DNA from 3 places in the Streptomyces ambofaciens ATCC 23877 genome. Region 3 is predicted to be linked to each of the others. Evidence: riboswitches for the same ligand, from Rfam matches in the RefSeq annotation. Region 3 holds a riboswitch; each other region holds the start of a gene.
The links. A riboswitch is a leader RNA that binds a small molecule or an ion and turns the genes downstream of it on or off. The one in region 3 is predicted to bind cobalamin.
Positions count from the first base shown of each region.

Region 1: another riboswitch for cobalamin. It lies ahead of SAM23877_RS28515 (GHMP family kinase ATP-binding protein); the one in region 3 lies ahead of SAM23877_RS23780 (ribonucleoside-diphosphate reductase subunit alpha).
Region 2: another riboswitch for cobalamin. It lies ahead of SAM23877_RS28490 (ABC transporter substrate-binding protein); the one in region 3 lies ahead of SAM23877_RS23780 (ribonucleoside-diphosphate reductase subunit alpha).

Region 1 is NZ_CP012382.1:6,499,698-6,503,807, reverse strand. Features, by position in the region: gene SAM23877_RS28520 (ferric reductase-like transmembrane domain-containing protein) at 1-747, opposite strand, end outside; cobalamin riboswitch at 1,033-1,180, shown strand; gene SAM23877_RS28515 (GHMP family kinase ATP-binding protein) at 1,439-2,308, shown strand; gene SAM23877_RS28510 (cysteine synthase family protein) at 2,305-3,327, shown strand; gene SAM23877_RS28505 (ATP-grasp domain-containing protein) at 3,324-4,110, shown strand, end outside.
Region 2 is NZ_CP012382.1:6,485,703-6,498,136, forward strand. Features, by position in the region: gene SAM23877_RS41445 (SWIM zinc finger family protein) at 1-373, shown strand, start outside; gene SAM23877_RS28445 (extracellular catalytic domain type 1 short-chain-length polyhydroxyalkanoate depolymerase) at 632-2,074, shown strand; gene SAM23877_RS28450 (hypothetical protein) at 2,195-2,536, shown strand; gene SAM23877_RS28455 (hypothetical protein) at 2,548-3,198, shown strand; gene SAM23877_RS28460 (hypothetical protein) at 3,234-4,652, shown strand; gene SAM23877_RS28465 (cation:dicarboxylate symporter family transporter) at 4,793-6,151, opposite strand; gene SAM23877_RS28470 (mandelate racemase/muconate lactonizing enzyme family protein) at 6,325-7,491, opposite strand; gene SAM23877_RS28475 (GntR family transcriptional regulator) at 7,599-8,282, shown strand; partial or broken gene SAM23877_RS28480 (ABC transporter ATP-binding protein) at 8,355-9,068, opposite strand; gene SAM23877_RS28485 (FecCD family ABC transporter permease) at 9,137-10,252, opposite strand; gene SAM23877_RS28490 (ABC transporter substrate-binding protein) at 10,249-11,217, opposite strand; cobalamin riboswitch at 11,306-11,483, opposite strand; gene SAM23877_RS28495 (class I SAM-dependent methyltransferase) at 11,538-12,287, opposite strand; gene SAM23877_RS28500 (MFS transporter) at 12,256-12,434, opposite strand, start outside.
Region 3 is NZ_CP012382.1:5,311,558-5,323,991, reverse strand. Features, by position in the region: gene SAM23877_RS23805 (extracellular solute-binding protein) at 1-444, opposite strand, end outside; gene SAM23877_RS23800 (GntR family transcriptional regulator) at 897-1,661, shown strand; gene SAM23877_RS23795 (DUF3311 domain-containing protein) at 1,842-2,099, shown strand; gene mctP (monocarboxylate uptake permease MctP) at 2,096-3,706, shown strand; gene SAM23877_RS23785 (GNAT family N-acetyltransferase) at 3,779-4,285, shown strand; cobalamin riboswitch at 4,313-4,490, shown strand; gene SAM23877_RS23780 (ribonucleoside-diphosphate reductase subunit alpha) at 4,613-6,985, shown strand; gene SAM23877_RS23775 (ribonucleotide-diphosphate reductase subunit beta) at 6,985-7,992, shown strand; gene SAM23877_RS23770 (hypothetical protein) at 7,905-8,159, opposite strand; gene SAM23877_RS23765 (helix-turn-helix domain-containing protein) at 8,252-9,220, shown strand; gene SAM23877_RS23760 (bifunctional albaflavenone monooxygenase/terpene synthase) at 9,224-10,639, opposite strand; gene cyc1 (epi-isozizaene synthase) at 10,636-11,727, opposite strand; gene def (peptide deformylase) at 11,976-12,434, opposite strand, start outside.

The DNA of each region.
Region 1 (4,110 bases), 1.2 Mb from region 3:
GGGGATCTGCAGCAGCCACAGGACGGTGCGCGGCCACTCCCCGTACCAGACGTTGGTCCCGTACAGCAGGGTGTGCCACACGCTCAGCACGTAGACCACGATCACGAAGCGATGCAGCCGACGCCAGGTCTTCGCTCCGATGCGGTGCCGGACGTAGAACAGCAGCCCGAGCGGAACCGCCAGGTACAGGGCACCCTGTCCGATCGGGATGGCGATCCGGCCGGTGCCGGAGTCGTACCAGCCCGGCACGAAGGAGTCCGCGAAGCCCACCCACAGCCGCTCGGCCCACCCCAGTTTCGTCTCGTAGCGCACCAGCTCCGCGGCGAACATCAGCGCGTGCGCGAACATCAGCGCCATCGTCGTCAGACTCGTGGTGCGGTGCCAGCGCTCCAGCACCTGCCGGGAGAGGGGCAGCCGGGTGTGGCCCGTCCCCGACAGCAGCAGACCGAACATGACCGTGCACCAGGCCCACAGCAGCCCCGACCAGCCGAAGGCCTGGCTGAGCAGGTACATCCAGTAGGTGCCGGCATCGTCCATGAACGGCATGATCGCGACGGTGTCCGAAGCACCCGACTCCATGCGCGCCCACAGGAACACGAACACGAGCGCCGTGACCACCACCGCCGCGGTGGCGTCGGGCAGGGCGGAGCGCAGATCGCCGCGCAGGGCGACGCGGTCCCCGGAGGGCCGTGGCCGTCCGGGCGGGACCTCCGCCCCGTCTTCGTCCGGACTCGCGTCTGACAGCATCAGGGGGCCTCCCGGGCACGGGCCACCGCGGCAACGGTGTGCATGTGACGTGAGGCAACAAGTCTGGCCGACGGGGCGGCGATCCCCAGAGGCGTTATCCGGCCAGAGCCCCGACGACACCGCGCGGCGACAACTGCACAGGGGACACGGCTGGTTCCGTCTCCCCTCCACATTCAAGACAACCGGCGAAGGCCCACTGTCGCAGGAATACCAGCGCCCCTACGCTGATCCACGCAGTCGGTTCGCGCCTCCCGTCCGCCCGGACGCCCGGTGGCGCGACGCAAGAGGGAACCCGGTGCGAATCCGGGGCTGTCCCGCAGCGGTGAGTGGGAACGGAAGCCGTCGATGTCACTGGGTCCGCGTCAGGGCCGGGGAAGAGACGGCCGGTAGGTGTCCGCCCTCTCGGCGGACGTGCCCGCGAGTCCGAAGACCTGCCACTGCGCCCGCGTCCCGCGCGGGCTGTGCACGTGACCTCGTGGACTGGGTCGGCGGTATGGGCGGTCGTGCGTCGTGCGGGTGGCCGCTCCTCCTTCCCTGTCGGTGTTCAAGGCCCGGTACGGAGGAGGATGGTGTGCGGGATCCAGGCGCTTCGCGTCGGCCTTTCCGTCCCCGGGCCGCCGTGTCGTCCGATGGACCGGGACGGACGACCCGGATCCTCGGATCCGTCGCGGGGCCCCCACGGGGACGGGACGTGTCCCGCGGCACGGTGTCCGGCGTCTGCCACGGCACTCTGGGCGAGCTGTACCAAGGCCCCTTGCGGGCGGGCACCGAACCTGAGATCGCCGTGGTGTCCTTTCCCGTCGACCGTCACTCCTGGGTGTACTTCACACCGGGGACGACGGCCGGATCGCCGCGTTCGCCGGCACTGGGAGAGAAGGCGGCGACGGCGGCGCGGCTCTTCCTGGCCCACTACGGCCTCGCCCTGCCCCCGGGCGACTGGCGCACCCACTCCGAACTGCCGGTGGGTGTGGGGATGGCCAGTTCGACGGCGGACATCGTGGCGACGCTGCGCTGCCTGTTCCGCCTCTTCTCCCTGCCGTACGACGTGGACGTGGTCCTCGGCATCCTGGCGGACATCGAGCGCGCCGACAGTGTCTTCCTCGACGAGTTCGCCCTGTATCTCAGCGGCCGGCACCGGGTGGTGCGGCGGCTGGGCCCGGACATCGGCTTCCACACCGTGTACGTCACGGAACCCGGCACGGTGGACACCGCCGCCGTCACTCCCCTGCTGCTGGACCACTACCGGCGCCGCGGCGAGGAGTACCAGCGGTGTCTGACCGACCTGGTGAAGGGCTTCGACTCGGGCGATCCGGCCGCCGTCGCCCGTGCCGCGACGGTCAGCGCCGCCCTGTCCCAGGAGGTGCTGCCCAAGGCGACCTTCGGCAGCCTGCAAGCCCATCGTGAGCGCTTCGGCGCCGACGGCGTCTTCGTCGCCCACACCGGCTGCCTGGCCGGCTACCTCTTCACCGCACGCCCGCGGGCCGAGGTCAAGGCCGAACTCTCCGCGTTCTTCCTCTCGCTCGGCCACCAGTGCACCTTCGCCCAAGGAGGCTACGGGTGATCCACCCCCACATCGCCGACGCCCTGAAAGTCCCGGACCTCGTCCGGCTCACCGACGGCCTGGTCCTGCTGAGGTTCGAGTCGATGAAGATCTACTCGGCCCTGGCCGCCGTCCGCCATCTGCTGGAGCGGGGCACCGTCCGTCCGGGCCAGACCCTGATCGACAGCTCCAGCGGCATCTACGCCTACGCCCTCGCCCTGGCCTGCCACCGGTACGGCATGCGGTGCCACATCGTCGCGTCCACCACCGTCGACGCCACCACCCTCGCCCAGCTGGAGATCCTCGGCAGCACCGTGGAACAGGTCAGACCGTCGCGGAACCTCAAACTGGACCAGGAACTGAGGGTGCGACGGGTGCGCGAGATCCTCGCCGAGCGTCCCGGCCACCACTGGATGCGCCAGTACCACGACGACATCCACTACCTCGGCTACCAGGAGGTCGCCGACCGGATCGCGGCGGAGTTCCCGGCCGCGCCGCTGACCGTCGTCGGCGGGGTGGGCAGCGGGGCCTCGACCGGCGGCATCGTGGAACGCCTGCGCGGGACGGACCCCTCGGTGCGGCTGGTCGGCGTCCAGCCCTTCGGCAGCGTCACCTTCGGCAGCCAGGACCATCACGATCCCGAGGCGATCATCGCCGGCATCGGCTCGTCGATCGTCTTCGACAACGTCCGCCACCATCTCTACGACACCGTGCACTGGCTGGACTTCACCCACGCCATGTCCGGTGCCGTCGCCCTGCTGCGCGAGCACGCGGTCTTCGCCGGACTGTCCACCGGTGCCGGCTACCTGACGGCGACGTACGAGGCCCGCCGCCACCCCGACCGACTGCACGTGGTGATAGGGGCCGACACCGGACACCGCTACGTGGAGCGCGTGTTCGCCCGGCACGCCGAGGCGCTCGATCCGGCCGCGCTGAAACCCCACGAGGTCCGCGGTCCGGAGGAGATGACCATACCCTGGTCGAGGATGTCCTGGCAGCGCACCCCCCGCCCGGCGGGCCGGAAGGAGAGTGCCGCATGACCGTGGCCTGCCTGGAGTCCCTGACCTTCGGCCTCGGCCATCTGGTCCGCGCCGCCGACCGGCTCGGCGAGCGCCTGCTACTCCTCACCCGGGACCCCGCCTACTACGCCTACGAACTGGACCGGCTGCCCGGCGACGCCCTCGACGTCGTCGTGACCGACACCTTCGACGTGGAGCGGGTCGCCGCCCTGCTCCGGCGTACCCCGGGGCTGCGCGGTCTGGTCAGTTCCACCGACACCTGGACGCTGACCGGCGCCGCCCTCGCCGAACGCCTCGGCCTGCCGGGGCTCGATCCGGCCGTCCTGCGGCTGACCCGGGACAAGGCCGCCGTACGCGACAGGCTGCACGACGCGGGTCTCACCCGCGCACGGGCCGTCGAGAGCGCCGGCCCGGACCGCGAGGCACGCGGGCTGCTGCTCAAGGAGGCGGGGCTGCCGCTCGTGCTCAAGGACACCGCGGGCACCGGGAGCCAGAACGTGTGGCTGGTCCGGGACGAGGGCGAACTCGACGCGGCGCTGGCGGAGGCTTCCGGCCGGGACCTGAAGGGACGGCTTTTCGCCGAGCCCTATTTCAGCGGCCCGGTGTACAGCGCCGAGACGCTCACCTGGGACGGCCGCACCAGGCTGCTCGGTGTCTCCAGTCGGCTCATGTCGCCGGAACCGCACTTCCGGGAGGAGATCACCGCCTTCCCGGTGGCGTTCCCGAACCCGCAGCGGACATCGCTCGAGTCCTGGCTCGACCGGGTGCTCGCCGCCATCGGTTACACCGACCGGCCGGCCCACG
Region 2 (12,434 bases), 1.2 Mb from region 3:
GGGGACCCGGGCGCTCTACGCGTCCCTCGCCAAGGCCGCCGGCCGGGACACGGCCGAGCTGGCGCGCGCGGTCGCCGCCTGGCGCCAGGGCGGACCGGACGGGCTCGACGTCCTGGAGGAAGCCTGGGACCCGCCGGCCGGCCGCTTCGACCGCGCCCGCCCCCTGCTGCTCGCCGCCGACCTCCCCGCCTTCCGCCCCTGGCGCAACCGCCTGACCCACCCCCGGGGCCACGTGCAGCTCCGACTGGGCCGGACAGGCCTCTGGTACGCCTACGAGTCGGAGCCCGGCCGCGACGACTGGTGGCCGCGCGGCACCCCCGACCTCGACCCGGTCGGTGCCCTGACGGGCCTGGGCGGCACCGGCGACCTCTGACCGGTTCCGGACGGCCGGTCCCTGGTGCGAGGACATACACGCCGAGGTCCCGGCGAGGCCATGGAGGCCCGTCACACAGCACTCGCGGCGACCCTGTTCGCGCGGTCCATGCCGTTCGGGATGCCACCGCCGGATGATGCGCGGACACCGCTGCCAGAACCCCTGGCGCCGGCCCCAGAGCGTGTCCATCCCCAGGAGGCAGCCGACATGGGACAACCGCACCCCCCGTACCGCTCCGCGAGGAGCCGCCGCCGCGCGATGGGCGTCCGCGGCTGGATCACCGCCGCGGCAGGCGCCCTCGCCCTCACCGCCGGGCTGGTGGCCGCGGGCCCGCAGGCGTCCGCCGCGGGACTGACCCAGGTCACCGGTTTCGGGACCAACCCGGGCAACCTGTCCATGTACGCCTACGTGCCCGACTCCCTGCCCGCCGACGCACCGCTCGTGGTGGCCCTCCATGGCTGCACCCAGAGCGCGAACGACTACTACGCCCACTCGGGTTGGCCCACGTTCGCCGACCGCTACGGCTTCGCGGTGGTCTTTCCCCAGACGAGCAGCGCGAACAACGCCAACAACTGCTTCAACTGGTTCCAGCCGGGCGACAGCGCCCGCGACCGGGGTGAGGCGCTGTCGGTCAGACAGATGGTGGACGCGGCCGTCTCGCGCTACGGCAGCGACCCCGGGCGTGTCTACGTCACGGGCCTGTCGGCCGGCGGCGGCATGACGGCGAACCTGCTCGCCGCCTACCCCGACGTCTTCGCGGGCGGCGCCGTCGACTCGGGTCTGCCCGCCTCCTGCGCCGACAGCGTGACCGCGGCCTACACCTGCATGTACAGCCCTCCGGACCGGACGCCCGCCCAATGGGGCGACCTGGTCCGCTCGGCGGCCCCCGCCGGCACCGCCTCCTGGCCACGCGTGGCGATCTGGCAGGGCACCGCCGACACCACCGTCCGGCCCGCCAACGCCACCGAACTGCGCGACCAGTGGACCGACGTGTGGGGCATCGGACAGACGCCCTCCCGCACCGACGCCCTCACCGGGGGCACCACGCGAACCGTCTACGACGACCCCTCCGGCAGGCCCGCGGTCGAGGTCTACTCGATCTCCGGCATGGCCCACGGACTCGCGGTCGACCCCGGCAGCGGCCCCGAGCAGTGCGGAACCACCGGTACCTACTACCTCGACACCATCTGCTCCAGCTACCACACCGCCCGCTTCTGGGGGCTGGACGGCGACGGCGGCGGCGAGCAGCCCGGCACGCTCCCCGCCCCCACCGGACTGGCCGTCACCGGGACCACCGCCACCTCGGCCACCCTCAGCTGGAACGCCGTCCCCGGAGCGGCCTCGTACACCGTCCTGCGCGGCGGCACACGGGTCGGAACGACCGCGTCGACCCGCCACACCGACACCGGCCTGGCGTCCGGCAGCACGTACCGCTACACGGTGACCGCCGTCGACGCCGCGGGCGCGGCGGGCCCGCCCTCGTCCGCGGTCGTCGCGACCACCACGGGGTTCACGCCCACGTGCCACACGGCGAGCAACTACGACCACACCGTCGCCGGCCGGGCCTACGCGGAGGGCGGCCGGGCCTACGCCCGTGGCTCCGGCCAGCCCCTGGGCCTGTGGAACACGTTCACCACCCACACGCTCCAGCAGACCTCACCCGGCCACTACGTGATCGCCGACTCGGGGTGCCCGGCCTGACCACCGTGTTCGGCCCCGAATCGCGGAGCGTGGCGAGACCGATCCGGCCAACACCGGCGGGGCATATGCCGGTCGATCGGAGGGGCTGACGGTGCGTCATGCCCATGAGACCATCTTCGGATGATCACTCTCCGTGTCGCCGTCCTCTCCGGGACCGGCCTCCTGGTCGCAGCGCTGGGCGTCTGGCTGGCGGTGGTCCGCTGGGAGGACGGGGACAGGATCGCGACGTCGGTCTCGGCGTTGGCCGCCGTGGCCGCGGTCGGCGTCTCCGTCTGGGCCGCACTGCACGCTTCACGGCAGCAGGCGACGCTCGTCGCTTCGCGTACGGGCAGTGCGACCACCCGGCGCGGGGACGCCAACACGGGAGTGAAGACCGGGCACGCCGCCGACGGCTCCCAACGAGCCGAGGACACCGGTGACGCGAGGTCGACCGACGGTGACGCGAACACGGGTATCCAGTGAAGGGCCGCCCGGTGGAGGGCAGGGCGAACCGGACGGGGAACGCCCAGGCGGACGCCTATGCGAACACGGGCGTCCACATCGGCGACGTGACCATCAACCAAGCCCCGCGGTCGGAGGTGAGGTTCGCGCACATCGGAATCCCCCTGCACACGAGACCGCGCTGGGCGGAGTACCCGCATCGGCCCGACTTCCTCGCCTGTGAGTTCTCCGACAGGTGCGAGAGGCTCTTCAGTCTCACGAGTCTGATCCATGACGCCGATCTCTTCTTCGACCTGGTCCTGCTGAACACGGGCGACTCGCCTGCCGTCCTGTCCAAGGTGGGGGTCTGGATCGAAGAAGTGCAGCAGCTGATCTACATGTACGGATATCCGAAGGCCAGCGTCATCAGGCCGGCCGCGGACGAGTACGAGATCGTCATGCCGGCGGTCAGGAAGCAGTACAAGGTGGGTCTCATGGACCACATGACGCCGGACCGGGTGGACCTGCGTCCGACGTGCGACCTGGCCGACCCCCTGTATCTGCCGCCCCAGGGTGTCTACCGGTACACCCTGCACCTCAAGTCGTACCAGCGGAACATGCCCAACCACGCTCAGGTCCGGCTCACGGCGGAGGTGAGCGGGCAGGAGGTCTGCTCACCCAGGCTGCACGTCTTCACCAGGTGACCGTGCGCAGGCACGGGAGGGAGATCGAGGGGACCGTGAACGACGCGGAGAGTACGGCCGAAGCCATGATCTTCGACCTCGTGGACAGCATCGCTCGCCGGTCCCCGCCCGGCTGGCTGGAGATGAGCGCCGAGTTCGCCTTGGCCGGCAGCGCGCAGTCCATCGACATCACGCTGCACTACCCGGACACGACTCTCAGGGTCCAGCCCTCCCCGGTGGAGGTCGAACTGATCCGGAAGCAGCGCGGTGTCACCGCCACGACGGATGCCGGACCATGGTGGAGGATGTCGCTGGTGGTCACCGCCGAGGGCGAGGCCGACGTCACCTACGACTATGGTGAGTCGCCCTTCCCGGAAGACCAGCTCTTCCCGCCGGAGGCCTATCGAGCGGATCTGGCGGAACACCCCCGAAGAGACCTCCCGCTGTGGATGAACGCCTATGTCAATCATGGCGACCGGCAGTCGCGAAGTCCCCGCCGAGCGGCGAGGGAGGTGCGGGAGAACCGTGCGCGCAGCCGCTGGCCCCAGTTGACGGTGAACGAGTTCCCCGCCTTCCCCGAGATGTGGGCGCGGTGGGCGGTCATGTCGGCCGCGTTCGTCGCAGCCGGGTCGGAATGGGGGCCCCGGGTGGCTCCGGGGTTCGCCTGGTTCGAGGGAGCGGCACGCGGCGGAAGCACCCTGTACCGGTTGCCGGGCGACCGCGCGGTGCTGTCCGGCGGTGTGTGGAACGCTCCGTCGCTGGCCGCGGGCTATGCGACGGGACGCCTGCCCGACCTGTTCAGGGGGGCGCCGGAGTGGGTCGCCGATCCGGTCCTGAACCCGCGCGGCCGCCGGGGGCTGATGACGTTCTGCTACTGGTGGGAAGGAGGGTGCTGGTACCGGGGCGATTCGCCGACGGCCTCCGCATGCGCCAACGCGGTACCGGGCGTATGGACCGACCGTACCGTGGCCGATGTCATCGGCCGGCTGGCCGACGCCGACGGCTCCGAGGACATCGGACAGGCCGCCGAGGAACTGGTGTCGAGCGGACACCAGGGAACCGTCACCAGAGAAGCCCTCGTTCGCCTGCTCGGCGACGCCGACGCCCAAGACGTCGATGACGCCCTGTTCCAGCTGTCGGTGGCGGGCGTCCAGTACTCCCTCCCCCCGGACGAGCTCCCCGAGGGGACGGCCCTGTCCCTGGCGCGCAAGCACGTCGAACCGCCCGCGGGCTCGGCCAAGGGCCCTTCCGCGGACGCGTTCGAGGCGGAGAGACTCGGTACCGGCTGGAGGCTCTACGTGCCCGCGCCGGGGAGCACGACCCCGGTGGGCCAGGTCGCCTACGTGGACGACGACGGCGACGGTCTGGCGGTGCCGTCGTCCGGCGCGGGAAGCGCCGCCCAGGTGATCGCTGCGTTCGAACGACGCTTCCGCAGCCGCCACTCTCCCGGCGACGTGCCCCCTCCGGGCCCATAGCCACCGCCCTGCCGCCGACGAGCGGACCGACCCCGCAACGGGTCACATCGAGGCGGTCACCGAGCCGCCCAGCGACTCCACGAATTCCGGGGAGCGGGAGTGGCGGGAGCACCGTCGGCGGACGCGGGCGACGCGGACGGTCAGGTGTCGGCGCCGACCCGGGGGGCGCCGGTCTCGGCCTCGGCGTCGGTGCGCGGGGCCGTCGTCCGGTCGCGGGAGTTGAGGATCGAGCGTGCCTTGTCGGTGTCGAGGTCCTTCTCCCACTTGCCGATCACGAGGGTGGCGACGGCGTTGCCGAGGACGTTGATGAAGACGCGGCCCTCGTTGAGGATGCGGTCGATGCCGACGATCAGGGAGAGCGCGGCCAGCGGGATGTGGCCGACCGCGGTGACGGTGCTGGCCAGGACGATGAACGCGCCGCCCGCGATGCCCGCGGTGCCCTTGCTGGTGAGCATCATGACCCCGACCATGACCAGTTGCTGCTGCCAGGACAGGTCGACTCCCATGGCCTGACCCAGGAAGAGGGAGGCCATGGTGAGGTAGACCGCGGAACCGTCCAGGTTGAAGGAGAACCCGGAGGGGATGACGATGCCGACGACCGGCCGGCCGACGCCGAGGGTCTCCAGCTTGCGCACGAGCTGCGGCAGGACGGCTTCGCTGGAGCAGGTGCTCAGGGCGACGAGCAGCTCGGCCTTGAGGAAGCGCATCAGGCCGAACAGGCTCAGACGGCAGGCCCGCATGATGGCACCGAGGACCACCAGGACGTAGACGACGCAGGTCGCGGTGAACAGGATGATCAGGTAGCCGAGCTGTTTGAGGCTCTCGGCGCCGTAGGTGGCGACCACGGTGGCCAGGGCGCCGAAGGTGCCCAGCGGTGCCAGCCACATCACCCAGCCCACGATGCGGAAGACGACGTCCGAGAGGGCCTTGATGCCGCGGGTCAGGGGCGCGCCGTCCTCGCCGGCCATGTTCAGGGCGACGCCGAAGACGATGGAGACCATGAGCGCGGCGAGGATGGCGTCACCGGTGATGGCGCCGAGCAGGGAGGTGGGGATCAAGGAGGAGATGAAGCCGGTGAAGGTGGCGTGCTCGGTGGCGGTCTCGGGCACGTCGGCGGCGTTCAGCGACGAGGGATCGACGTTCAGCCCGGCGCCGGGCTGGAAGATGTTGGCGACCACCAGCCCGATCAGCATGGACAGCAGCGACAGCACCAGGAAGTAGCCGATCGCCTTCACCCCGATCCGGCCCGCCTTGCGGAGGTTGTCCATGGAGGCGATGCCGGTGGTGACCACGCAGAAGACGACCGGGACGACGATCATCTTGACCAGGTCGATGAACCAGTCGTTGAGCGGCTTGAGTTCCTTGCCGAGCCCGGGGGCGAGGATACCGACGGCGATGCCGAGGACCGCGCCCAGTACGACCTGGAACCACAGCTCACGTATCAGACGGTTCAGCCGTGACCGCTGCGGACGGCCGGCGGCAGTAGTGGTGGATGTCATCGAGGGTGCTCCCTTGCACGACGATCGTGTCTGGCCCTGTCCCGTGGGGGGTGTGCGCGAGGGACGCGAAGCGGCTCGCGTCCCCCGGGGTCGTACGTGGCGCCTGGATGGAGCTGCGCCGGCGGACGGCGCCCGCCCGGTGGCGTGCGTGTCACGGTGCGGTGTGGCGGTGGTCAGCCGTGCAGGTCGCGCAGGACCTTGTAGAAGGCGGCCTTGGCCTCGAAGCCGATGCCGGGGATGTCGGTCAGGCCGACGCGGCTCCTCTCGACGACGGCGTCGTCGGCGAAGCCGCCGGTGGGCTGGAACTCGCCCGGGTAGGACTCGTTGCCGCCGAGCTTGAGGGCGGCGGCGATGTGCAGGGAGAACTGGTGGCCGCCGTGCGGGATGCAGCGCCGGGAGGACCAGCCGTGCTGCTTGAGCATGTCCTGGATGCGCAGGTACTCCACCAGGCCGTAGGAGAGCGCGGGGTCGAACTGGAGGGTGTCGCGGTCGGGGCGCATGCCGCCGTAGCGGATCAGGTTGCGGGCGTCCTGGAGGGAGAAGAGGTTCTCGCCGGTGGCGATGGCGCCGGCGTAGTGCTCGGCGACGGTGGCGTTGAGGCGGTAGTCGAGCGGGTCGCCGATCTCCTCGTACCAGAACAGGCCGTACGGCTCGATCGCCCGGCCGTACTCCAGTGCCGTGTCGAGGTCGAAGCGGCCGTTGACGTCGACGGCGAGGCGTGAGCCGTCACCGCCGAGGACGTCGATGACGGCCTCGATGCGGCGCAGGTCCTCGGCCAGGTCGGCGCCGCCGATCTTCATCTTGACGACGTCGTAGCCCAGGTCGAGGAAGCCGCGCATCTCGTCCTGGAGGTCGGACAGGGTCTTGCCGGGCGCGTAGTAACCGCCGGCGGCGTAGACGAACACGGAGTCGTCGGGCTGTCCGTCGCCGTAGCGCTCGGACAGGTACCGGTACAGCGGCTTGCCCTCGATCTTGGAGGCGAGGTCGAACAGGGCCATGTCGACGACGCCGACGGCGACCGAGCGCTCGCCGTGGCCGCCGGGCTTCTCGTTGTTCATCATCACGTCCCACGCCCGGGCGTGGTCGAAGCGGCCCTGCTCGTCCAGGAGGGAGCCGGGCTCGGCAGCGGTCAGGCGGGGCAGGATCCGGCGGCGCAGGATCTCACCCGCGCTGTAGCGGCCGTTGGAGTTGAAGCCGTAGCCGACGACCGGCTTGCCGTCACGGACGACGTCGCTCTCGATCGCCACGATCGAACAGTCCATGGAGCTGAAGTCGATCCAGGCGTTGCGGATCGACGAGCTGATCGGGACGACGCCCTCGTACACGTTGGTGATCTTCACGACGACCCTTTCTCATATCTTATAAGTTGCGTCGGTGTTAGGCTGAGGGGCCGTGATGGGCACTGTCAAGGGGGGTGCACGCACCCAGGAAGGATTCACCGGGGGCGATGACCAGTCCGAACCTCTTCGTCAGCAAAAGCGATCTGGCCTACGCGGAACTCCGCAGCCGCATCCTCACGGGAATCCTCCCGGCAGGCGCACGGCTGGCGCAGTACGACCTCGCCGAGTCCCTCAGCATGAGCATCACACCCCTGCGCGAGGCGATCCGCCGCCTCAGCAGCGAGGGCCTGCTGACCGTGGAGACCCACCGCGACGTCCGGGTCTCCGCGATGAACTCCGAGGAGGCCCGCCAGCTGTTCGAGGTCCGCCTGTCCCTGGACCCGACCGCCGCCGAACTCGCGGCGCTGCGGCGCACCGACGAGGACATCGCGACCATGCGCGCCGCCGTCGGCAGGCTGCTGCCCGTCACGCGGCAGTGGGGCGAGGAGGCACTCACCGCCCACCGCGCCTTCCACCAGGCCCTGTACCGGGCCTCCCACAACGACGTCCTCGTCAAGCTCCTGGACGACCTGTGGGACAAGTCCGACCGCTACCGACGCCTCGGTCTCGAACTCCCGCCCGGCGACGAACCCCGCACCCGCGACCTGCAAGAACACCACCAGCTCGTCGACCTCGTCGAGGAGGGACGGAGTGTCGAGGCAGGCCGGCTGATGCGCGAGCACATCACCCACAGCCTCACCGCCACCGCCATCAGCGCCCTGGAGGACCGCGAAGGCGCCCGCACGGGCTGAGGTGCTGACGAGCCGCCGCCCTCCCCGCCGGCCCCACAGCACGAAGGGCCGGGGCAGAGCACGGCGGGCCCCTCAGCTGTGCGGCTCTTCGGGGAAGAACGTCACCTGCGGAGCGCCCGTGCGCGGGTGGACGGCGACTTCCGCGGCCACTCCGTAGACCTCGGCCAGGAGCCGCGGGGTGAGGATCTCGGCGGGTGGGCCGGAGGCGAAGACCTCGCCGGCGTGCAGGACGTACAGGCGGTCGCACCAGTAGGCGGCCAGGTTGAGGTCGTGCAGGGCGAGCAGCACGGTGGCGGGCAGGCGGCGCAGGGTGCCGAGCACGGACAGCTGGTGCCGGATGTCGAGGTGGTTGGTGGGTTCGTCGAGGACGAGGAGGGTGGGCTGCTGGGCGAGGGCGCGCGCGATGAGCACGCGCCGGCGCTCGCCGCCGGAGAGCCGGTCGAAGGGGCGGTCGGCCAGGTGGACGGCGTCGACCGCGAGGAGCGCGGAGTCGATGATCTCGGCGTCCTCGGGGGTGTCACCGGCGAGAAGGCGTTTGTGCGGGGTGCGGCCCATGGCGACGACCTCGCGGACGGCGAGGTCGAAGTCGGCCGCCGAGTCCTGGACCACCGCCGCCACGGTACGGGCCAGTTGGCGCACCGGCAGCGACCAGGCGTCGCTACCGTCGACGCGGACCCGGCCGGTGTCCGGGCGCAGGACGCGGTAGACGCTGCGCAGGAGGCTGGACTTGCCGCTGCCGTTGGGGCCCACGAGCCCGATGGTCTCGCCCGGACGGGCGGTCAGGGAGACGTCGCGCACCAGGTGGCGGGCTCCGGCGGTGAGCGTGACGCCGTCGACGCTCAGGTCGGTCGCCGTCATGCCGCTCCTCGGTCGGTGCCGCGCCGGGCGTCCCGGCGCATCAGCCACAGGAAGAACGGCCCGCCGCACAGGGCCGTGAGCACGCCGACGGGTATCTCCATCGGGGCGGCGACCGTCCGTGCGGCGATGTCGGCCCAGATGAGGAAGACCGCCCCGCCGAGTGCCGCCGTCGGCAGGACCCTGCGGTGGTCGCCGCCGACGAACAGGCGCACGATGTGGGGCATCATCAGGCCGACGAAGCCGATCGGTCCGGCCGCCGCGACGAGCACGCCCGTGACGAGGGAGAGCAGGACGAACAGCCGGGCGCGGAAGCGGGCCACGTCCAGGCCCATGGTGGTGGCGGACTCCTCGCCGGCCAGCAGCAGGTTCAGGTTGCGTGCCTGGACCATGAGGACGCCGACACCGAGCAGCAGAGCCGTGCTCGGCAGCCACAGGGTGCCCCAGTCGACGCCGCCGAGGCCGCCGAGGGTCCAGGCGAGGACCGCGCGGGCCTCGTTGCCCCGGCCGGTGGTGAGCAGCAGCAGGTCGAGGACCGCGGTGAGCACCGCCGCGATCGCCACCCCGGACAGCACCAGCCGCGACGAGGTGATGCGGCCACCGGTGCGCGCGCCGGCGTACACGAGCAGGAGCGCGCCGAGGGCGCCCACGAAGGCGGCCGCCGACAGGGAGAGCGGCCCGAAGAGGGTGACTCCGAACACGATCACGACGACCGCGCCGAGGGACGCGCCGGAGGAGACGCCCAGCAGGTAGGGCTCGGCGAGGGGGTTGCGCACCAGGGCCTGGAGGGCGGTGCCGATCACCGCCAGGCCGGCGCCGGTGACCGCACCGAGCAGTACCCGCGGCGCCCGCACGTCCAGCACGATGGTCTCCCGGGCCCGCGACCAGTCCGGTTCCCGCTGGTCGGCACCCAGCGCGTGCGTCACGATGCCCCACACCTCGCCGGGCGGCACCTGGACGGAGCCGATCGCAAGGCCCGCCGTGGCGGAGACGAGCAGCAGGGCGGTGAGTACGAGCAGCGTGACCGCCCATCTCGTACGGCCCGCCCCTGGCTCGCCGGACTTCCGCGGCCGCACCGTCCGCTCGTCGTACGGCCCGGTGGCGGTCTGGGTCACCGGAAGCTCTCGGGGTGCAGCCCGCGAGCCAGATCCTCGACCGCGTAGGCCGAGCGGATGCCGACCAGCGTGGCGGTCAGCGGCAGGACGACGAACCGCTTGTTCCTGACGGCCGGTACGTCGGCGAGCGCGGGCTGGGAGAGCAGGAACCTCTTCTTCTCCTCGACGCTGCCGGCACCGGCGTAGTCGTAGAGGGCGATGACTTCCGGCCTGCGCTCGACGACCTGCTCCCAGGAGACGTCACCGAAGACGTCGTCGAGGTCGGCGAAGACGTTCGTGCCGCCGGCCGACCGGATCAGCTCGGTGCCCAGGCTCCTGCCGCCCGCGGTGAAGGCGCTCTTGTCGCCGCTGTCGTAGACGAAGACGGACACCTCGGGCTCGCCCTCGACCTGGCCGGCGGCCTCGTCGACGCGGCCTTCGAGATCGGCGACCAGTGCGTCGGCCCGGTCCGGGACACCGAAGATCTCGCCGATGGTGCGGATCTCGTCGTAGGTGTCCTTCATCGTCACCCGCTTCCTGCCGCAGTACTCGCGGTTGAGGTAGGTGTCGATGCCGGCGTCGGTGAACGCCGTGCGGGAGCGGCCCTCGTTCTCGGCGAAGGCGCTGCCGTAGCCGCCGTAGACGAAGTCGGGTTCGGCCTCCAGGATCCTCTCGAACGACGGCTCCCTCTCCGCCAGTTCGGGGATCGCCTCGTAGTCCTTCCGCAGCTCGGGCAGGACGGCGGAGTCGGGGAAGGCCGTGCCGACCATGCGGTCCTTCAGGCCGAGGGCGAGCATGAGCTCCGCCGGGTGCTGGTGGATGGTGACCACCCGCGCCGGAGGCTCGTCGTACGTCGTCCTCACACCGCAGTTGTCGATGGTGACCGGGAAGCCCGCGGGTACGGCCGTGGAGGCCTTCGCGTCCCCACCGCTCCCGTCGGACGACGCACCGCAGCCGGCGGTCAGCAGCACTGAGGAGAGAGCCATGGCAGCGGCCGTGGCACGGAGGAACACCCGTGTGCGGGCAGGGTCGAACAGCTGGGACACGTGAAGCCTCCTGGAGTCCGCGCTCCTTGGGACGGGCCCGCGACGGACCAGTGTCCTGACTCCCGGATCGACGTTCCCCCCGCCTTCCCGCGCGGTGCGCAGTGGCATGTCGGAGGGGCGCTCCCCGGTCACAGTGGCGGGACCGTGCCGGATTCGCACCGGCTTCCTGTCTCCCGTCGCGGCGATGACCAGGTGATCCTACGTTTCCCCGAGCCGCCGGCAAAGGGCGTGCGGACCCGGCCGCACGCCCCGCTCCTCCCTCAGGCCTCACGGACCGCCCGAAGCACCAGCCGCTCGGCGTTCTCGTCGTAGGGGCGTCCGTCGAACCCGCCGAAGACCTCCACGCGGCCGAACCCCGCCTCCTCGGCCATCCGCCGCAGCTCCACCGCGCTGTACACGAACCAGGTCAGGGTGGCCCGCGTCACCCGTTCGCCCCGGACCAGCACCCAGTCGCTGCGCAGCCGCGCCCACTCGTCCAGCACGGTGTCGGTCTGCACCATCAGGTCCTCGCCCCGGCGCACCACCTTGGGCGGGGTGACCCTGCGCGCCAGGAGCTCCTTCCCGGCGAGGTCCAGGACGAGCGTGCCGCCGGGTGCCAGGCAGGTGTGCATGGTGCGCAGCACGCGGGCGTTGTCGGCGGGATCCTCGAAGTACCCGAAGGAGGTGAACATGTTGAGGACGACGTCGAAGCCGCCCGGCGCCTCGTACTCGCGGGCGTCGGCCCGCACGTACGTCACGTCGGCACCGGCGTCGGCCGACCGCTTGCGCGCGCGGTCCAGCATGGCCGGGCTCAGGTCGACTCCGGTCACGCGGTGACCGCGGCGGGCGAGCGGCACGGTGAACACCCCCGGCCCGCAGCACAGGTCGAGCACGCGTGACCCCCCGGCGAGGGCGAGCAGGGGAGAGGTGTCCAGCAGCTCCTCGGCCTGCTCGTAGCGCTGCTCGGAGAAGAGGAAGTCGTGGAACTCGGTCCAGAAGTCATCGTCCTGGAATCCGCCCGTCCGTGTCATCGCGCGTCAGTGCTCCTTCATGGTCGCCGTCGGGGGCAGGGCGCCGCGCCGTGCGGTGGCGCAGCGTGAGCAGCAGAAGGGGAAGCAGCGCACACTGGGCGGCCGCCAGCAGCCAGAACCAGCCGGTGTGCCCGGCCCGTTCGCCGA
Region 3 (12,434 bases):
GAACCACGGGGCGGCGTACTGCTTGTCCTCGAAGACGGCGGACTTGTTGAGGGACTCGGACCAGTCGGCGCCGATCTCGCTCTTGAGGTCGCCCAGGTCGGCGAGGCCGCCGGTCTTGGCGTAGGCCGGCGTCTGGGTGTTGCCGATCTCGAAGACGTCGGGCGGGTTCTCCTCGGAGAGGGCGGTGGTCAGCTTCTGCTGGATACCGTTCCACTTCTGGATCTCGAACTTGACCTTGGCCTTGGTCTTCGCCTCGAACTCCTTGGCGAGGTCGGCCTGCCAGTCGTCCGGCGAGGACCCGTCCATCACCCACACGGTGAGCGTCTCACCGGCGTAACCGTCCGCCCCGGCCTTCTTGCCGTCGTCGCCGTCGTCGCCCCCGCACGCCGCGATCGAGACCATCATGCCCGCGATACCGATCGCGGCTATCAGCTTGCGCTTCACGCCACCCTCCTCAGGGATGCCACAAAACCCCCCTGCCTCCCCGCGGTTGCTCGTCGACGCGGACCGCCCATGGGGCCGGGACCTGGACCAATGGTGTAGACCAGTAGGGGGAGCTTGGCCCAGACCAATAGGGCTGTCAAGGGTGTGCAAGCACGGTCCATGCGTCCGTGATGCGACCGAGATATGCAGGGACCTTTCATTGCGCAAGCGGCAGATCGGGCGGACCGGGAGGGGGTGTACCACCGTCCGCCGAAAGGCGTCTCGATACGGTTCCGAACGCGCGTACCAGCGGTGTCCGACGGCGCTGTGGACTAGACCAACAGGGGTGTCGGAGGTATACAGAAGGGATCACGGAGCGTGCGGGGCCATCCCGCCCGGAGCCGTGCCACGATGTGGGCCGTGGCCGACAGGGATATCGGTCGCTTCGGCACCCGGAGCCGGGAAGGCAGAGCATGAGCACCGACGTCAGCAGTGCGGAGAACGAGGGTGGGGCGACCGTCCGTACCGCGCGCGTGCCCAAGTACTACCGACTGAAGAAGCACCTGCTCGACATGACCCGGACGCAGGCACCGGGCACTCCGGTCCCCCCTGAGCGCACCCTGGCCGCGGAGTTCGACACCTCGCGCACGACGGTGCGCCAGGCCTTGCAGGAACTGGTCGTCGAGGGGCGCCTGGAGCGCATCCAGGGCAAGGGCACCTTCGTCGCCAAGCCCAAGGTCTCGCAGGCCCTGCAACTCACCTCGTACACCGAGGACATGCGGGCGCAGGGCCTCGAACCCACCTCGCAGCTGCTGGACATCGGCTACATCACCGCCGACGACCGGCTCGCCGGGCTGCTGGACATCACGGCCGGCGGGCGGGTACTGCGCATCGAGCGGCTGCGCATGGCCAACGGCGAGCCCATGGCGATCGAGACCACCCACCTGTCGGCCAAGCGCTTCCCGGCGCTGCGCAGGTCCCTGGTGAAGTACACGTCCCTCTACACGGCGCTCGCCGAGGTCTACGACGTCCATCTCGCCGAGGCCGAGGAGACCATCGAGACCTCGCTGGCCACCCCGCGCGAGGCCGGTCTGCTCGGCACCGACGTCGGCCTGCCCATGCTGATGCTCTCCCGGCACTCGCAGGACCGCACGGGCCAGCCCGTGGAGTGGGTGCGCTCGGTGTACCGGGGCGACCGCTACAAGTTCGTGGCCCGGCTGAAGCGGCCCCAGGACTAGGGCCCGTCCGGCCGTTCCCGCCTGCCCCGCGGCGCGCGTGTCCGACATATTCCGGCACCCGGGACCGTGAAGTTGCAGTTCAGGACCGATATACGGACGAGGGGTTCCGCTCTCTCGACGCCGTCACCTACATTTCGTGCGCACTGCACGAGGTGATCAGCGAGGGGACGGAGCCGCCGTATGTCACAAGCCCCAGAAGTGAGCAGAGGGCCGGTGGTGACGCCGGTGCGCGTCGTCATCGGCCTCTGCCTTGTCGCACCGTTCGTCGCCATGCTCTGGGTCGGTTCCTACGCGAAGACGGACCCGGCCTTCATCGGCATCCCGTTCTTCTACTGGTACCAGATGGCGTGGGTGCTCATCTCCACCGCGCTGACGATGATCGCCTACAAGCTGTGGCAGCGTGACCAGCGCGCCCGTCGGGAAGGCGGGGCCAAGTGAACGACGGCGTGAACGGCGTCGCACTCGCCGTCTTCATCTTCTTCTTCCTGCTCGTCACCGCCATGGGCTTCCTGGCCGCCCGCTGGCGCAGGGCCGAGAACGAGCACAGCCTCGACGAGTGGGGCCTCGGCGGCCGCTCGTTCGGCACCTGGGTCACCTGGTTCCTGCTGGGCGGCGACCTGTACACGGCGTACACCTTCGTGGCCGTCCCGGCGGCGATCTACGCGGCCGGCGCCTCCGGCTTCTTCGCGGTGCCGTACACGATCCTGGTCTACCCGCTGATCTTCACCTTCCTGCCCCGGCTGTGGTCGGTCTCCCACAAGCACGGCTACGTGACGACCTCGGACTTCGTGCGCGGCCGGTTCGGCTCGAAGGGGCTGTCGCTGGCGGTGGCCGTGACCGGCATCCTCGCCACCATGCCGTACATCGCGCTCCAGCTGGTCGGCATCCAGGCCGTCCTGGACGTGATGGGCCTCGGCGGCGGCGAGGACACCAACTGGTTCGTCAAGGACCTGCCCCTGCTGATCGCCTTCGGCGTGCTGGCGGCGTACACCTACTCGTCGGGACTGCGCGCGCCCGCGCTGATCGCCTTCGTGAAGGACACGCTGATCTACATCGTCATCGCGGTGGCGATCATCTACATCCCGATCAAGCTCGGCGGTTTCGACGACATCTTCGCGGCGGCGGGCGACAAGTTCACCGAGTCGGGCAAGGGCTCGCTGACGCCGGACCACGGCGGCCAGTGGACGTACGCCACGCTGGCGCTGGGTTCGGCGCTCGCGCTCTTCATGTACCCGCACTCGATCACCGCGACGCTGTCCTCGCGCAGCCGTGAGGTGATCCGCCGCAACACCACGATCCTGCCGCTGTACTCGCTGATGCTGGGCCTGCTCGCGCTGCTCGGCTTCATGGCGATCGCGGCCGGGGTGAAGGTGGAGAACGGGCAGCTGGCGATCCCCCAGCTCTTCGAGAACATGTTCCCGGACTGGTTCGCCGGTGTGGCCTTCGCGGCGATCGGCATCGGCGCCCTGGTTCCGGCGGCGATCATGTCGATCGCGGCGGCCAACCTCTTCACCCGCAACATCTACAAGGACTTCATCAAGCCGGACGCCACCCCGGCCCAGGAGACGAAGGTCTCCAAGCTGGTGTCCCTGCTGGTGAAGGTGGGCGCGCTGGTCTTCGTCCTCGGCATGGACAAGACGGTCGCCATCAACTTCCAGCTGCTCGGCGGCATCTGGATCCTGCAGACCTTCCCGGCCCTGGTGGGCGGCCTGTTCACCCGCTGGTTCCACCGCTGGGCCCTGCTCGGCGGCTGGGCGGTCGGCATGGTCTACGGCACGGTCGCCGCGTACGGGGTGGCCTCGCCGACGCAGAAGCACTTCGGCGGCTCCTCGGACGAGATCCCCGGCATCGGTGAGATCGGCTACATCGGCCTCACCGCCTTCGTGCTGAACGTGCTGGTCACCGTGGTCCTGACCTTCGTCATGAGGGCGCTCAAGGCGCCCGAGGGCATCGACGAGACCAAGCCCGGCGACTACACCGCGGACGCGGGCGACCCGGGCGTCGAGGTGGAGCTGCCGCCGGCCACGGCGGGCACCTCGCACTGACCCCCTCCCTCAGGCGGGCCGTCGGAGAAATCCGGCGGCCCGCTGTCGTACCCGTCGGGCACACTCGGGGGCATGGACTTCGTGATCCGGCGTGCCACGGCCGAGGAGTACGACACCCTCGGTGAGATCACCGCGCGCGCCTACCTGGGCGACGGCCTCCTCGACTTCGGGGAGGACGACGCCTACCTCCACGAGCTGCGCGCCGTGGCCCGACGGGCGGCCGCCGCCGAGGTGCTGGTCGCCGCATCGGACGGCGGTGTGCTCGGTGGCGTCACCTTCGTGCCCCGCGGTGGCCCGATGGCCGACATCGCCCGTCCCGGCGAGGCCGAGATACGCATGCTCGCCGTCGCCCGCGAGGCGCGCGGACGCGGCGCCGGCGAGGCGCTGGTGCGGGCCTGCGTCGACCGCGCCCGGTCCGTGCCGGGCTGCGCGCGGGTCGTGCTGTCCACCCAGCGCACCATGCACGGCGCCCACCGCCTCTACGCGCGCCTGGGTTTCACCCGCACCCCGGAGCGCGACTGGAACCCCCTGCCGAAGCTGGACGACTTCACCCTGCTCACCTATGAACTGACGCTCTGACACCCTCCCGACACGCTCACGGACACAACATCTGGGGGTGCTGGCGGTGCCCGGCACAAGATGTATGCTCGTGCTCGCTGTCGCCGCAGGGGAATCCGGTGCGAATCCGGAACTGTCCCGCAACGGTGTACTTGTGCGTGTTCGCGTCTCCACGTGTCCGCGCACGGGCTTGAGTCCGAGGACCTGCCGACAGTGCGCCCGGCCGCCTTGGCCCGGGTGCCATGACGTCCGGGCCTCGTGGAGTGGGCCGGTGGACGCGACGCCGTGTGCGCTCGTGATTCCTCCTGCCCTCCGCCAGGCCCCGTGCCGAGCGAGGGAGTGCTCCACGTGACCATCGCGCCAGCCGATCCGGCTTCAGCGACCCCGGTGACGGCGACCGGGGAACCGGACGGCCCCGGTGCCGCGCTGCTGCGGACCCTGACCGTGCTGACCGCCGACCTCCCGGGCGCCGACCCCGGCCGGGTCGCCGCCGCCGCGCTGCGCGGCCGGTCCGCCCGCGCGGACGAGGCGGAGCTGCGCGAGCTCGCCACCGAGGCGGCGGCCGGGCTCATCTCGGAGGACCCCGTCTACTCCAGGCTGGCCGCCCGTCTGCTGACCATCGGCATCCGCGCCGAGGCCGCCTCCCAGGGGGTCGCCTCCTTCACCGAGTCGGTCGCCACCGGCCACCGCGAGGGGCTGATCGCCGACCGCACGGCCGCGTTCGTACGGCTGCACGCGGACCGCCTGGACGCGCTGATCGACCCGGCCGCCGACGACCGCTTCGGCTACTTCGGGCTGCGCACCCTGCACAGCCGCTACCTGCTCCGGCACCCGATCACCCGCAAGGTGGTCGAGACGCCCCAGTACTTCATGCTGCGTGTCGCCGCCGGGCTCGCCGAGGACGACACCGCCCGCGCGGCCGACGAGGTGGCCGCCCTCTACGGGCTGATGAGCCGCCTCGACTACCTGCCCTCCTCCCCCACCCTCTTCAACTCCGGCACCCGGCACGCCCAGATGTCGTCCTGCTACCTCCTCGACTCCCCCAAGGACGAGCTGGACTCCCTCTACGACCGCCTCCACCAGGTGGCCCGCCTCTCCAAGCACGCCGGCGGCATCGGCATCGCCTACTCCCGCATCCGCTCCCGCGGCTCCCTGATCCGCGGCACCAACGGCCACTCCAACGGCATCGTCCCGTTCCTGAAGACGCTGGACGCCTCGGTCGCCGCCGTGAACCAGGGCGGCCGGCGCAAGGGTGCGGCGGCGGTCTACCTGGAGACCTGGCACGCCGACATCGAGGAGTTCCTGGAGCTGCGGGACAACACCGGCGAGGACGCCCGCCGCACCCACAACCTGAACCTCGCCCACTGGGTGCCGGACGAGTTCATGCGCCGGGTGGACGCCGACGGGCAGTGGTCCCTGTTCTCGCCCGCCGACGTGCCCGAGCTGGTCGACCTGTGGGGCGCGGAGTTCGACGCCGCGTACCGCGAGGCGGAGGCGGCCGGACTGGCCCGCAGGACCCTCCCCGCCCGCGAGCTGTACGGACGCATGATGCGCACCCTCGCGCAGACCGGCAACGGCTGGATGACCTTCAAGGACACCGCCAACCGCACCGCCAACCAGACCGCCGAGCCGGGCCACGTGGTCCACTCCTCCAACCTCTGCACGGAGATCCTGGAGGTCACCGACGACGGGGAGACGGCGGTCTGCAACCTGGGCTCGGTCAACCTCGGCGCGTTCGTCGACGTCGCCGCGGGCGACCTCGACTGGGAGCGGCTGGACGCCACCGTCCGCACCGCCGTCACCTTCCTGGACCGGGTCGTCGACATCAACTTCTACCCGACCGAGCAGGCGGGCCGCTCCAACGCCCGCTGGCGACCGGTCGGCCTCGGCGCGATGGGCCTGCAGGACGTCTTCTTCCAGCTGCGCCTGCCCTTCGACTCCCCCGAGGCGAAGGCGCTCTCCACCCGCATCGCCGAGCGGATCATGCTCGCGGCCTACGAGACCTCCACCGACCTCGCCGAGCGCAACGGCCCGCTGCCGGCCTGGGAGAAGACCCGGACGGCCCGGGGCGTGCTGCACCCCGACCACTACGGGGTCGAGACCACCTGGCCGGAGCGCTGGGCGGCACTGCGCGAGCGCATGGCGACCACCGGACTGCGCAACTCCCTGCTCCTGGCGATCGCGCCGACCGCCACCATCGCCTCGATCGTGGGCGCCTACGAGTGCATCGAGCCGCAGGTGTCCAACCTCTTCAAGCGCGAGACGCTCTCCGGCGAGTTCCTCCAGGTCAACTCGTACCTGGTGGACGACCTCAAGCGGCTCGGCGTGTGGGACGCCCGCACCCGCGAGGCGCTGCGCGAGGCCAACGGCTCGGTGCAGGGCTTCTCCTGGATCCCCGAGGACGTCCGCGCCCTGTACCGCACCGCCTGGGAGATCCCGCAGCGCGGCCTGATCGACATGGCCGCCGCCCGCACCCCGTACCTCGACCAGGCCCAGTCGCTGAACCTGTTCCTGGAGACGCCGACCATCGGGAAGCTCTCCTCGATGTACGCGTACGCCTGGAAGCAGGGCCTGAAGACCACGTACTACCTGCGCTCCCGCCCGGCGACCCGCATCGCCCGCGCCGCCGCCCGGGCCACCGTCCCCGCACAGCAGGCCCCCGACCCCGAAGCGGTCGCCTGCTCCCTGGAAAACCCCGAGTCCTGCGAGGCCTGCCAGTGATGAACACCAAGAACCTGCTCGACCCGGGCTTCGAACTGACCCTGCGCCCCATGCGCTACCCGGACTTCTACGAGCGCTACCGGGACGCCATCAAGAACACCTGGCACGTCGAGGAGGTCGACCTCCACTCGGACGTCACCGACCTGGCGAAGCTCAGCCCCATGGAGCAGCACCTGATCGGACGGCTGGTGGCCTTCTTCGCCACCGGCGACTCGATCGTGGCGAACAACCTGGTGCTCACCCTCTACAAGCACATCAACTCCCCCGAGGCGCGGCTGTACCTGTCCCGCCAGCTCTTCGAGGAGGCCGTGCACGTCCAGTTCTACCTGACGCTCCTGGACACCTACCTGCCCGACCCGGACGACCGGGCCGCCGCCTTCGCGGCCGTGGAGAACATCCCCTCCATCCGCGAGAAGGCCGAGTTCTGCTTCAGGTGGATGGACTCGGTCGAGTCGATCGACCGGCTGGAGACCCGGGCGGACCGCCGCCGTTTCCTGCTCAACCTCATCTGCTTCGCCGCATGCATCGAGGGCCTGTTCTTCTACGGCGCCTTCGCCTACGTCTACTGGTTCCGCAGCCGTGGTCTGCTGCACGGCCTGGCCACCGGCACCAACTGGGTGTTCCGGGACGAGACCATGCACATGTCCTTCGCCTTCGACGTCGTGGACACCGTGCGCAAGGAGGAGCCGGAGCTGTTCGACGACCAGCTCCGGCAGGAGGTCACCGACATGCTGCGGGAGGCCGTCGAGGCCGAGCTGCAGTTCGCGCGCGACCTGTGCGGTGACGGCCTCCCGGGGATGAACACCGACTCGATGCGGGAGTACCTGGAGTGCGTCGCCGACCAGCGTCTGACGCGGCTCGGCTTCGCCCCGGTGTACGGCTCCGAGAACCCCTTCTCCTTCATGGAGCTGCAGGGGGTTCAGGAGCTGACCAACTTCTTCGAGCGGCGGCCCTCGGCGTACCAGGTCGCGGTGGAGGGCACCGTCGACCTGTCCGAGGACTTCTGAGTCGGGCGAGGCCTCTCCCCCTCCCGCCGGTTCTCCCGGGCCTCCCTGAGCTGACGGTCGATGCGCCTCTCGCGCACGATGCCGATCGCCGAGGGGAGGACCATGAGGACCAGGAGTCCGAAGGTCACGAGCATTCCGATCAGGGCTTCCATCTGGTTTCCGGTCATGACACTACTGTCGCGCTCCGGACTCCTTACCGGGAGTGGCAGGACTGCCGCAGGGCCTCGATTTCCTGCCACTTCCGAGGCACACTGTCGGCATGCTGCAGAACGTGGCGGCCGTCCTGCTGGACGGTGCGCATCCTTTCGAACTCGGTGTCGTCTGCGAGGTCTTCGGCGTCGACCGCAGCGACGAGGGCCTGCCGCGGTACGACTTCGCGGTGGTCTCCGCGGAGGGTCCCGAGCTGACCACCCATGTCGGCGGACTGACCGTCTCCACGCCGTACGGGCTGGAGCGGCTGGAGGAGGCCGACCTGATCACCGTGCCGGCGGGGAGCGACTTCGCCCGCCGGGAGTACCCGCCGGAGCTGCTGGACGCCCTGCGGCGGGCGGTGGAGCGGGGCGCGCGGGTGCTGAGCGTGTGCTCCGGGGTGTTCGTGCTGGGCGCCGCCGGCCTGCTGGACGGGCGGCGGTGCGCGGTGCACTGGCACCACGCGGCCGAGCTGGCCCGGCAGTACCCACGGGTCTCCGTGGCTCCCGACGTGCTCTACGTGGACGAGGACCCGGTGATCACCAGTGCCGGCACCGCCGCAGGCATCGACGCCTGTCTGCACATCGTCCGCAAGGAACAGGGGACGGAGGTCGCCAACAAGATCGCCCGGCGCATGGTCGTGCCGCCGCACCGGGACGGTGGTCAGGCCCAGTACATCGAACGGCCGCTGCCGCGCTCCTCCTGCGACACCGTCGGCGAGGTGCTGTCCTGGATGGAGCAGCACCTCGACGAGGAGGTGACCGTCGACCAGCTGGCGGCGCGGGCGCGCATGTCCCCGCGCACCTTCGCCCGCCGCTTCCAGCAGGAGACGGGGACGACTCCCTACCGCTGGATACTGCGCCAGCGCGTGCTGCTGGCCCAGCGGCTGCTGGAGGCGACGGACGAGACGATGGACGCGATCGCGTGGCGCACCGGATTCGGTACGGCGGCGGCCCTCAGGCACCAGTTCGTCAGGGCCCTGGACACCACACCGCACGCCTACCGGCGTACCTTCCGCGGCCCGGAGGCGGCGGCCTGAGCGTCACCGCGCCACCGGCCTGACCAGCAGATCGTGCGGACGGAGGGTGATGCCCACGCGGACCGCGTCGTTGGAGCCGGCCACCTGCTCGAAGCGGTACTTCGAGGCGAGGGCCGCCGTGATCAGGGTCAGCTGAGCCATCGAGAAGTGGTCGCTAGGGCACTTCCGATTGCCGACACTGAACGGCTTCATGGCGTATTTCGGCACATCCGTCGCACGTTCCGGAATCCATCGGTCCGGGTCGAACCGCAGGTTGTCGGCGTACGACTTCGCATCGCGCTGGATTGCGTACGGACTGTAGATGATGTCCGATCCGGCCGGAATGCGATAGCCACCGAGTTCGGTCTCGACCACCGTGCGACGCGTCAATACCCACACGGCGGGACGCAAACGCATGGCTTCCACGATGACATTGTTCGTGTGGGTGAGCTTGCGGACGTCCTCGAATGCGACGGGACGTCCTCCGGTGACCGCCCGGACTTCGTCGTGTATGCGGTCGGCATGTTCCGGGTGGTCGGCAAGTGCCTGCAGCAACCACATGATCGTGGAGGCGATGGTTTCACTGCCGGGGGTGAGTATCGCGACCACCTGGTCGTGGATCTCCTGTTCCCCGATCGGGTCCCCATTGTCGTCCTTCGCCTCCAGCAACGCCGTCAGCAAATCGTCCGGCTTTTGACCGGATGCGCGGCGCTCGGCGATGATCTCGTCGACCAGGAGGTGCAAATCGGCCAGCGCGTTGTTGAATTCGCGATTGGCCGGAAGCGGCAGCCGGTAGAGAGGGCCCAGCGGGACGACCATCCGCCGGTACATGCCCCGGAAGACGGTGGCGAGCGCGACGCACAGCCGCTCGGCCCGCTCGTCCATGTACTGGCCGCGCAGCAGGCAGCGGGCCGCGACGCGCACGGCGACGCGGAAGGACTCGGAGGTGGCGTCGACGGTCCGCCCCGGCTGCCAGCGCTCGGCGAGGGCGTGCGCCTCCTCCTCCATGATCGGCCCGTAGGCGGGGATGGCGTCGAGCCGGAAGGCCGGCTGCATGGTGCGCCGCTGCCGGCGGTGGAGCGGGCCGTTGGCGGTGGCCACGCCCTCCTTGCCGAGCAGGCCCTCCAGGGACTCCCAGAGCGGACCGGCTATGTGGTAGTCGGGGCTCAGGGCCAGGGCGCCCGTGAGTTCCGGTGCGGTGACCGCGTAGACGGTCTTCGGGCCGAGCTTGATCCGCACGATGTCGCCGTGGTCGCGCAGCTGGGACATGAAGGCCAGCGGGTCGCGGGCCAGCCTCCAGCCGTGGCCGAGGAGGGGGACGCCGCCGCCCGCAACGGGCGGCCGGCGCAGCTCCGGTGTCGCTTCGTCCCGGACCGCGGGGGACGCGGTCGCGCTTTGTCCGGCCGAAGCCGGGGACTCGGGGGAGGACTGGACGGTCATTTCTCACCTGCCGCTTCGTTGTTGACGTACGGGGGCGTGGACCGGTCGTCCCAGTTGTCGACCATGTACCGACCGGACTCGTGGTGGAACCAGTAGACGGAGCTGAACCAGTTCCGCATATTGCCGACGCCGGCCCGCACGGCACCGCTCAGTTCCTTCCCGCGCACGGTTCCGTCGTCGAGTTCGTCGGCGAACCGCATTGCGTCCTGTTCCACGTCGAGGAATTCGGTGATGCATTCCTCCACGCGTCGCCGGACTTCTCCGATGGATTCCTCCAGGGTCAGTCCGTGATGGGTGATGAGGCTGATACCGAGATTGTGCACCTCGTCGCCCGCTATTTCCTTCGGCAGTGAGCAGAGGTCGTTGTACCAGGCGGCGAATTCCTGACTCAACAACGCCGCGCGACTGTAGGCCGGGTGTTTCCGAACGGCGTCCGGAAGTTCGCAGCCCGCGCTCGGCTCCAGCAGATCGGTCCAGATCCAGTGGGCGAAGGTGAGCCGGCGCAGTTCGAGGTACTCCGCCACACCGGGCACGATCCCGCGGGTCCGGTTGTGGAATTCCCGGTCGTACGCCTCGATCACCGCGTGGAAGTGCCGGGTGAACCGGGCGTTCCACTGCGCCGGCGGCGGCAGGAAGGCGTACAACCGCCGCACACTGTCGGCGAATCCGGCGACCAGGGTGTCCTCGTGGTGCAGGTGGTCGCCGGGAGAGTCGAGTGCCGCGTGCAGCTGGTTCCGCAGGCGCCGCCAGGCGCCGGGGCGGTCGTGGACGATGTCGCGGTCGTGCCGGTCGTCCCAGACGAAGAACCAGGCGCTGAAGTCCGCTATCGCCTGCAGGACCTCGTCGGGCGCACCCAGGTAGTACCCGGCCATGAGGTCCGTGTAGCACAGACCGTCGGCATATTCCGCGACCTTGTCCGCCGGCATGAGCCGTTTTTCGAGCAGCCAGGTACGGGTCTTCTCCTGGAGCCTCGGCCAATACGGGTGCAGCCGCCGGGGAAAAGCCGCTTCGATCACCGGAAGGCGGAGCGATGGCGGTACTGCGATCGCGGTCGGTGCCGCTGTGGTGCCGTGTGGGAAAGCATGCACGAACAAACCCCTCTCAGCCGCCGGTGGCGCACCCCTCGCGCTGAGCGGGGCGTGCGCCGTTGCGTATCCCCGCGCTTCCTATTCAGCACCACAACTGACCGCTATGGGAACGGATTTGCTCCATTCACTACCCCCCGGTGCCGGAATCCTCCTGTTGTGTGGCAGGTTCCGACAGACGTACGGCGCCCGCTCGGGGAGTCCCGAACAGGCGCCGTACGTACGGAAGACGGATGACCGGTGGGGCGGTGTCAGTCGTTCGCGACCACGGGGTAGCGCGGCTCGTTCTCGGCCATCTGCCGCAGCGCTTCCTTGCGTTCACGCTTGGAGAGCCGGTCGATGTAGAGGTACCCGTACAGGTGGTCCGTCTCGTGCTGCAAACACCGTGCGAAGTAGCCGGTGCCGCGCACCTTGACCGGGTTGCCCTGCTCGTCCTGCCCGGTCACCTCGGCGTAGTCGGGGCGGGCGAGCGGCGCGTAGGCGGTGGGCACGGACAGGCAGCCCTCGTTGCTGTCGTCCAGCCGGCGCCGGTCGGCGGGCAGTTCGACGAGCCGCGGGTTGCAGACCACGCCGACGTGGCGCACGCCCTCGTCGTCGGGGCAGTCGTAGACGAAGACCTTCTTGGCGACGCCGATCTGGTTGGCGGCGAGGCCGACGCCCTCGGCGGTGCGCTGGCTGGCGAACATGTCCGCGACCAGCTGCTGGAACTC